3 regions of the Chroococcidiopsis sp. CCALA 051 genome follow, and region 1 is predicted to be linked to each of the others. Evidence: predicted binding sites of a transcription regulator. Region 1 holds the regulator's gene; each other region holds the start of a gene.
What was found. Region 1 encodes HrcA, which represses chaperone genes, less so after heat shock. Its sites were predicted from a motif close to TTAGCACTCNNNANTNNNGAGTGCTAA; they were not measured.
Positions count from the first base shown of each region.

Region 1 (2,198 bases):
TTGTCTCCCTTGTCCTCCTTGTCTCCCTTGTCTCCCCCACCCCTCACTCCTCGTGCATCCACTTTTTGACAGATGAAGTTCTCATTTGGATAAGTAAGGTGGTTATTAGTTACGAGATTGAATATTGGAGGGTAAATCTATGACTGCGACTGGAAGTGAAAGAGCAATGAGCAATTTAGAATACGATTTGCTCACAACTTTGCACCACAAAGCTGAAGCCGTCAAAGCTTACGATACCTACATCAATGATGCTCAGTCAATGAACTCGCAGCCTTGTGTAGAACTGTTCCAGAAGTTAAAGCAACAGGATATGCAACAGGCAGAGGAAATCCGGCAGCATCTACAAGAAGTCATGCAAAAAGGCAAGATGTAAAACAGTTAATATTACTAGTTGCTTAATGCATCAGATAGATAATCAGCAGCAGCTTCCACTATGGCGATCGCAGATTCGTAGTCTAAACGGGTTGGTCCTAAGACTCCTACACTGCCAACGGGAATTGTACCGCGTCGATAGGTAGATGAAATCAGGGTACAACCACGGATAGGTTCGAGCGTATTTTCTGAGCCGATACGAATTGTAACTCGCCGCCTTGAGTTGGAATCTAATTCTGGTTCCTCAAAAATAAAAGGCAATAACTGCTGCTGTTCTTCTTCTAGAAGATGTAGGATTGTTTGGACTTGCTGCAATTCAGCAAACTCAGGCTGACGCAAGACTTCGGATACGCCTCGGATGGCAATTTGCGTGCTAGCCGGGAGTGGCTGAGTTCGCCGACAAATATCTGCAAATACAGTTTTTAAGCGATCGCCATATTGTTGAAATTCGCGGTCTAATTGATTCCAGTCAAGTGATGCTAATTCATACAGCGATCGCCCGCGCAGTTGGCTATTGAGGAAGTTGGAGAGTATTTGTAGCTCTCTTTCTATGACTTCTGGTTCTGATTCTAAGACTGTTTCCGCTTCTGAAGTCGGCAAATCTAACAAGACTGATTGGGTTTCATAAGTATCGGTTACCACAATCAACATTATCCGCCCTGACTCAATTTGAATCAGTTGAATGTGGCGCAGCCGTGCCATGTTAGCGCTGGGCATGGTAATTAAAGTAATGCAACCACTTACCTTGGCTAAAATCTGCGCTGCGCCTCTTAATAAAGCTTCCAAGCTCCAATCTTCCCACTTTAATTGCTCTTGGAGTAGCTGTTCTACCTGTCGTCCCCAGACATCGGAAGGAGTTATGAGGCGATCGACATAAATTCGATAGCCAGAGTCAGATGGAATTCTTCCCGCCGAGGTGTGAGGTTGATAAAGTAAACCAGCTTTTTCTAGCACTCCCATCGCGTTACGAATGGTTGCAGAACTCACGCCGAGGTTATATTCTTCCAATAAAGCTTTGGAACCCACGGGTTCGGCAGTGGCGATGTAATGTCGTACCGTTGCCCAAAGTATATGCTGTTGGCGATCGTTAAGCTGCACTTGCATAGGTGAAATGAGAATAGTGAGATGAGACGCGAATTTAAGAAATGTAAATGTAATCTGTAGATTTTTTTAATTTTTAGTTATTCAAGATAGCAAAAAAGATAGACCGTGTTAAATAAATACAAAGTTATATTTCGATTGTGCCTTAACTCCTGCCTGGTTTCCGCTATTTCTCAGGAAAGATATCCTTTTAACGCATAAAACTCAGCGTCTGTCAATACATACATCTATGTTAGATGTTATAGCCTGCACCCAGCAGAGTTAAAGTCTCTACCTAGATAAATTCAATCGGAGCGAGACGTAGCTTCAGCGACCCTAAATCTAAATATAGACTGTACTTTTGCTTAAAATTAAGAATTATTTGGTAGCAATTATTACTGAACGCTGTTGGGGATGAAGAATGGGGAACAGTGAGTAGTGAAGGGTAACTGGTAACTGGTAACTGGTAACTGGTCACTGTCCTAGTATCTAGGAACAGATGGATCGATCGCAGTGGAGTAAGCATCAATTCCCCCTGCTAAATTTCTAAGATTTGTAAAACCTTGACGGCTCAACCACTGGCACATTTGAGCCGAACGAATACCGTGGTGGCACATAACTACGGTTTCTGCTTGAGGATCGAAGCGTGCGGGGATAGAATCAGCCCAATCAGCAAATTGACTCAAGGGCAGAACTTCAAACCCATCAATACGAGCGATCGCGACTTCATCCGGTTCGCGCACGTC
Region 1 is NZ_PYCI01000147.1:2,024-4,221, forward strand. It holds gene C7Y66_RS25765 (hypothetical protein) at 140-373, shown strand; gene hrcA (heat-inducible transcriptional repressor HrcA) at 388-1,476, opposite strand; gene C7Y66_RS25775 (rhodanese-like domain-containing protein) at 1,935-2,198, opposite strand, start outside.

Region 2 (2,198 bases), on a different contig from region 1:
GAGACGCTCGTTTACTTGTTCTAAAATTGGAGCCATCATCTGGCAAGGACCGCACCATGCAGCGTAAAAATCTACCAGTACAGGCACATCAGCACCAGAGATCATTTCGGCAAAATTATTGAACTGCTGTTTAGTAGTCATGAGATTTAACACAGTTTTTTACTGTTATATCTCAAGTAGCTGTGAGTGGTGCGTGTTGATGCGGGTGTAGGGTGTAGTGAGTGGCTGGTAGCTAGTGGCTAGTGACTGGTAGCTGGAATTTCTCCCTCAACTTCCTCAGCTTCCTTGTCTCCCTACTCCCTGCTCCCTATTGATAAGATGGTTAGCGCGGTGGTTTAAGTGCGATCGCTAAGTGAGAGTATTTACGTAAGAGTCATTGTTTATGGAAGTATTGCCAGAGGATTTACAACGGTTACGCCAACAAGTGGCAATCGTCACGGGGGCTTCGCGAGGAATTGGACGGGCGATCGCTTTGAGTTTAGCCGCAGAAGGGGCAAACGTTGTTGTAAACTACGCAAGTTCTAGTTCCGCCGCTAAAGAAGTGGTAGAAGAAATTGAGGCGGCGGGGGGTAGCGCGATCGCAATTCCGGCTGATGTCTCGGACGCGGCTCAAGTAGATACTCTGGTTAATACTGTTGTAGAAAAATGGAAGCGAATTGATGTTTTGGTAAACAATGCTGGTATTACCCGCGATACTTTGTTATTGCGAATGAAACCGGAAGACTGGCAAGCAGTCATCGACCTCAATCTTACAGGCGTATTCCTTTGTACCAAAGCTGTCAGCAAAATCATGCTCAAACAACGCAGCGGGCGTATCATTAATATTGCTTCTGTAGCCGGACAAATGGGCAATCCCGGTCAAGCGAACTATAGCGCCGCAAAAGCTGGGGCGATCGGATTTACTAAAACCGTTGCGAAAGAACTCGCCTCCCGTGGCATTATCGTCAATGCTGTTGCCCCTGGTTTTATCACCACTGACATGACCAGTAACATTGATTCTGAAGATATTCTGAAATATATTCCCTTGAGTCGTTACGGCAAACCCGAAGAAGTTGCTGGTATGGTGCGCTTTCTCGCCGCCGATCCTGCGGCTGGATACATTACAGGTCAAGTCTTCAACGTCGATGGTGGCATGGTTATGGCTTAAGAGCGATTAGCGTTTAGCAATTAGCTCACAGCTAATTGCTAAACGCCAGTAGTTTCATTAGCACTCAACTCAAGAGAGTGCTAAATTGACTAATGGAAGCTTGAGGAAACGAAGCGTATGTCAAAAATCGTTGCGTTTGATGATGAATCGCGGCGGGCATTGGAACGGGGTGTGAATGCCCTTGCCGATGCCGTGAAAATTACCCTGGGTCCAAAAGGTCGCAACGTCCTGTTAGAGAAAAAATACGGTGCGCCTCAGATTGTCAATGATGGGATTACCGTAGCGAAAGAAATTGAGTTGGAAGATCCCCTAGAAAATACTGGGGCGCGTCTGATTCAGGAAGTTGCATCGAAAACCAAAGATGTAGCTGGAGATGGTACGACTACGGCGACGGTTCTCGCCCAAGCAATGATTCGCGAGGGACTGAAGAACGTAGCAGCGGGTGCTAATCCAGTGGCGCTGCGTCATGGAATTGAGAAAACCGTTGCCAAGTTGGTAGAAGAAATTGCTGCTGTCGCCAAACCAGTCGAAGGAAATGCGATCGCCTCTGTGGCGACTGTCTCGGCTGGAAACGATGAAGAAGTTGGGGCGATGATCGCTGAGGCAATGGAACGAGTCACCAAAGACGGGGTAATTACCGTTGAGGAATCCAAGTCTCTCACGACCGATTTAGACGTGGTAGAAGGGATGCAGTTGGATCGAGGCTATATTTCTCCCTACTTCATCACCGACAACGAGCGGATGGTAGCAGAGTTTGAGAATCCTCGCTTGTTGATTACAGACAAGAAAATTAGCACGATCCAAGATTTGATTTCGATTTTGGAAAAAGTCGCTCGTGCCGGACAACCTTTGATTATTATTGCTGAGGATGTCGATGGGGAAGCTTTAGCAACTTTGGTTGTGAATAAAGCTCGTGGCGTGTTGAGCGTCTGCGCGATTAAAGCCCCAGGATTTGGCGATCGCCGTAAAGAAATGCTACGTGACATTGCCGTACTCACTGGTGGTCAGTTGATTTCTGAAGAAATCGGCTTGAGTCTAGATACCGCTTCTT
Region 2 is NZ_PYCI01000001.1:76,707-78,904, forward strand. It holds gene trxA (thioredoxin) at 1-141, opposite strand, end outside; gene fabG (3-oxoacyl-[acyl-carrier-protein] reductase) at 383-1,147, shown strand; gene groL (chaperonin GroEL) at 1,265-2,198, shown strand, end outside.
Region 2: a site for HrcA is predicted at 1,205-1,231, ahead of groL (chaperonin GroEL). Genes of this name have one in related genera too.

Region 3 (2,198 bases), on a different contig from region 1:
TGTTATCCAGCTTCAGACCAGCATCTTCAGTAATCAATTGACCACCAGTGAGGATAGCGATATCTTCCAGCATAGCCTTGCGGCGATCGCCAAACCCAGGCGCTTTGACCGCAGCTACGTTGAGTACGCCACGCAGACGGTTAACTACCAAGGTTGCTAGCGCTTCTTTTTCAATATCTTCTGCCAAAATCAGCAGCGGACGACCAGAACGTGCAACTTGCTCTAGTACGGGGACTAAATCTTGTACCAAAGCAATTTTCTTGTCGGTAATCAAAATGAAAGGTTCGTCTAGAACAGCTTCCATCCGTTCGGGATCGGTAGCGAAGTAGGGAGAAATATAGCCTTTGTCAAAGCGCATCCCTTCGGTGATTTCTAGTTCGGTTGTCATGGACTTCCCTTCTTCTAGGGAGATGACACCTTCTTTACCCACCTTATCCATCGCTTCAGCGATCATGCTGCCAACTTCTTCATCGTTACCAGCAGAGATCGAACCGACTTGAGCGATCGCTTTAGAATCTTCTACAGGACGAGCGTGTTCGGCAATCTTTTCGACTAGGAAGTTAGCCGCTTTATCAATCCCACGCTTGAGGGAAATTGCATTTGCACCCGCAGCAACGTTACGCAAGCCTTCTTTAACAATGGCGTGAGCTAATACGGTTGCAGTGGTTGTACCATCACCCGCAGCGTCATTGGTTTTGGAAGCAGCTTGGCGAATTAGAGATACACCAGTGTTTTCTACGTGATCTTCTAATTCAATTTCTTTAGCGATGGTTACGCCATCATTGACGATCTGCGGTGCGCCAAACTTTTTCTCTAGCACCACGTTACGACCCTTTGGACCCAGCGTAACGGCTACCGCTTCAGCTAGAATGTCCATACCCCGTTCTAGGGCGCGACGAGCGTTTTCGTTGTAAATAATGCGCTTTGCCATAGTTGTCTTGCGATTTTGGATTTTAGATTTTGGATTTTAGATTTTGTGAATTGGTAGTTGGTAGTTGGTAGTTGTGAATCTTCCATCACCTATTACCCATTACCGATTAGCTAACAACTGCTAAAATGTCTTTCTCGGACAACAGCACGTACTCATCTGTACCTAGCTTTACGTCTGTGCCAGCGTACTTAGAGTAAAGAACTTTGTCTCCAACCTTAACTTCTAATTCTTGGCGAGAACCATCATCATTACGCTTACCAGGACCAATGGCGACGATTTCACCAACTTGGGGTTTTTCCTTAGCAGTGTCGGGCAAGTACAAACCGCCAGCGGTTTTCTCTTCTGAGGCGCTGACTTTGACAAATACGCGATCGCCTAGTGGCTTAACTGTAGAAACGCTTAAAGATACTGCTGCCATACAAATTCCTTGCCTTGTTAGCACTCTCAACTCCTGAGTGCTAATTTAGCCAAAAGATAGAGATCGTGGCAACAAATTCGATTGTACGGGTTTCCGAACTAGGGAGTCGGGAGTCAGGGGATAAGGGGGACAAGGGGGACAAGGAGGATAAGGAGGACAAGGGGATAATGAGGAACAAGACAATTTAAAATGCAATGTGTATGCGTGTAAATTATGTAACTTACCCGTTTCATTCCCTGAAGCTGAGATTTTCTCCCTCACTCCTCAAATGACCGACAACCTGACACCCCAAGATGAAACCTGTAAACCAAAAGATGATGAAGCTTTGGCTGTTTGCGTCCAGGCTTTAGGTTTACCGCAAATTCAACGCCATGTTTTTATTTGTGCCGACCAGACTTTACCGCAGTGCTGTTCTAAGGAAGCGAGCCTAGAATCTTGGGATTACTTGAAAAAACGCCTCAAACAATTAAAACTCGATAAACCAACGAGCGATCGCCCCAGTTGTATCTTTCGCACGAAGGCTAACTGCTTGCGCGTCTGTACTAATGGTCCAATTCTCGTAGTGTATCCCGATGGGGTTTGGTATCGTCAGGCAACCCCCGAAGTTATTGAACGGATTATCCAAGAACATCTCATCGGCAACAAAATTGTGCGCGAATATGCCTTTCTCGTTCATCCTCTTCCAGAACCGAGATCGGTCGCGATCGCAGATGACAACTAGTGCAGCATCAGAGAAGTCAATAGAATTGGCAAAATAACAGAAAAGCCATCAGTTCTTTTGCACGAGACCCCATCTCATCACAGTTTATTAAGGATAGTTACAAAGAATATTTGATTTAGCAAACAAAA
Region 3 is NZ_PYCI01000018.1:31,402-33,599, reverse strand. It holds gene groL (chaperonin GroEL) at 1-931, opposite strand, end outside; gene groES (co-chaperone GroES) at 1,038-1,349, opposite strand; gene C7Y66_RS06520 (ferredoxin) at 1,618-2,070, shown strand.
Region 3: a site for HrcA is predicted at 1,367-1,393, ahead of groES (co-chaperone GroES). Genes of this name have one in related genera too.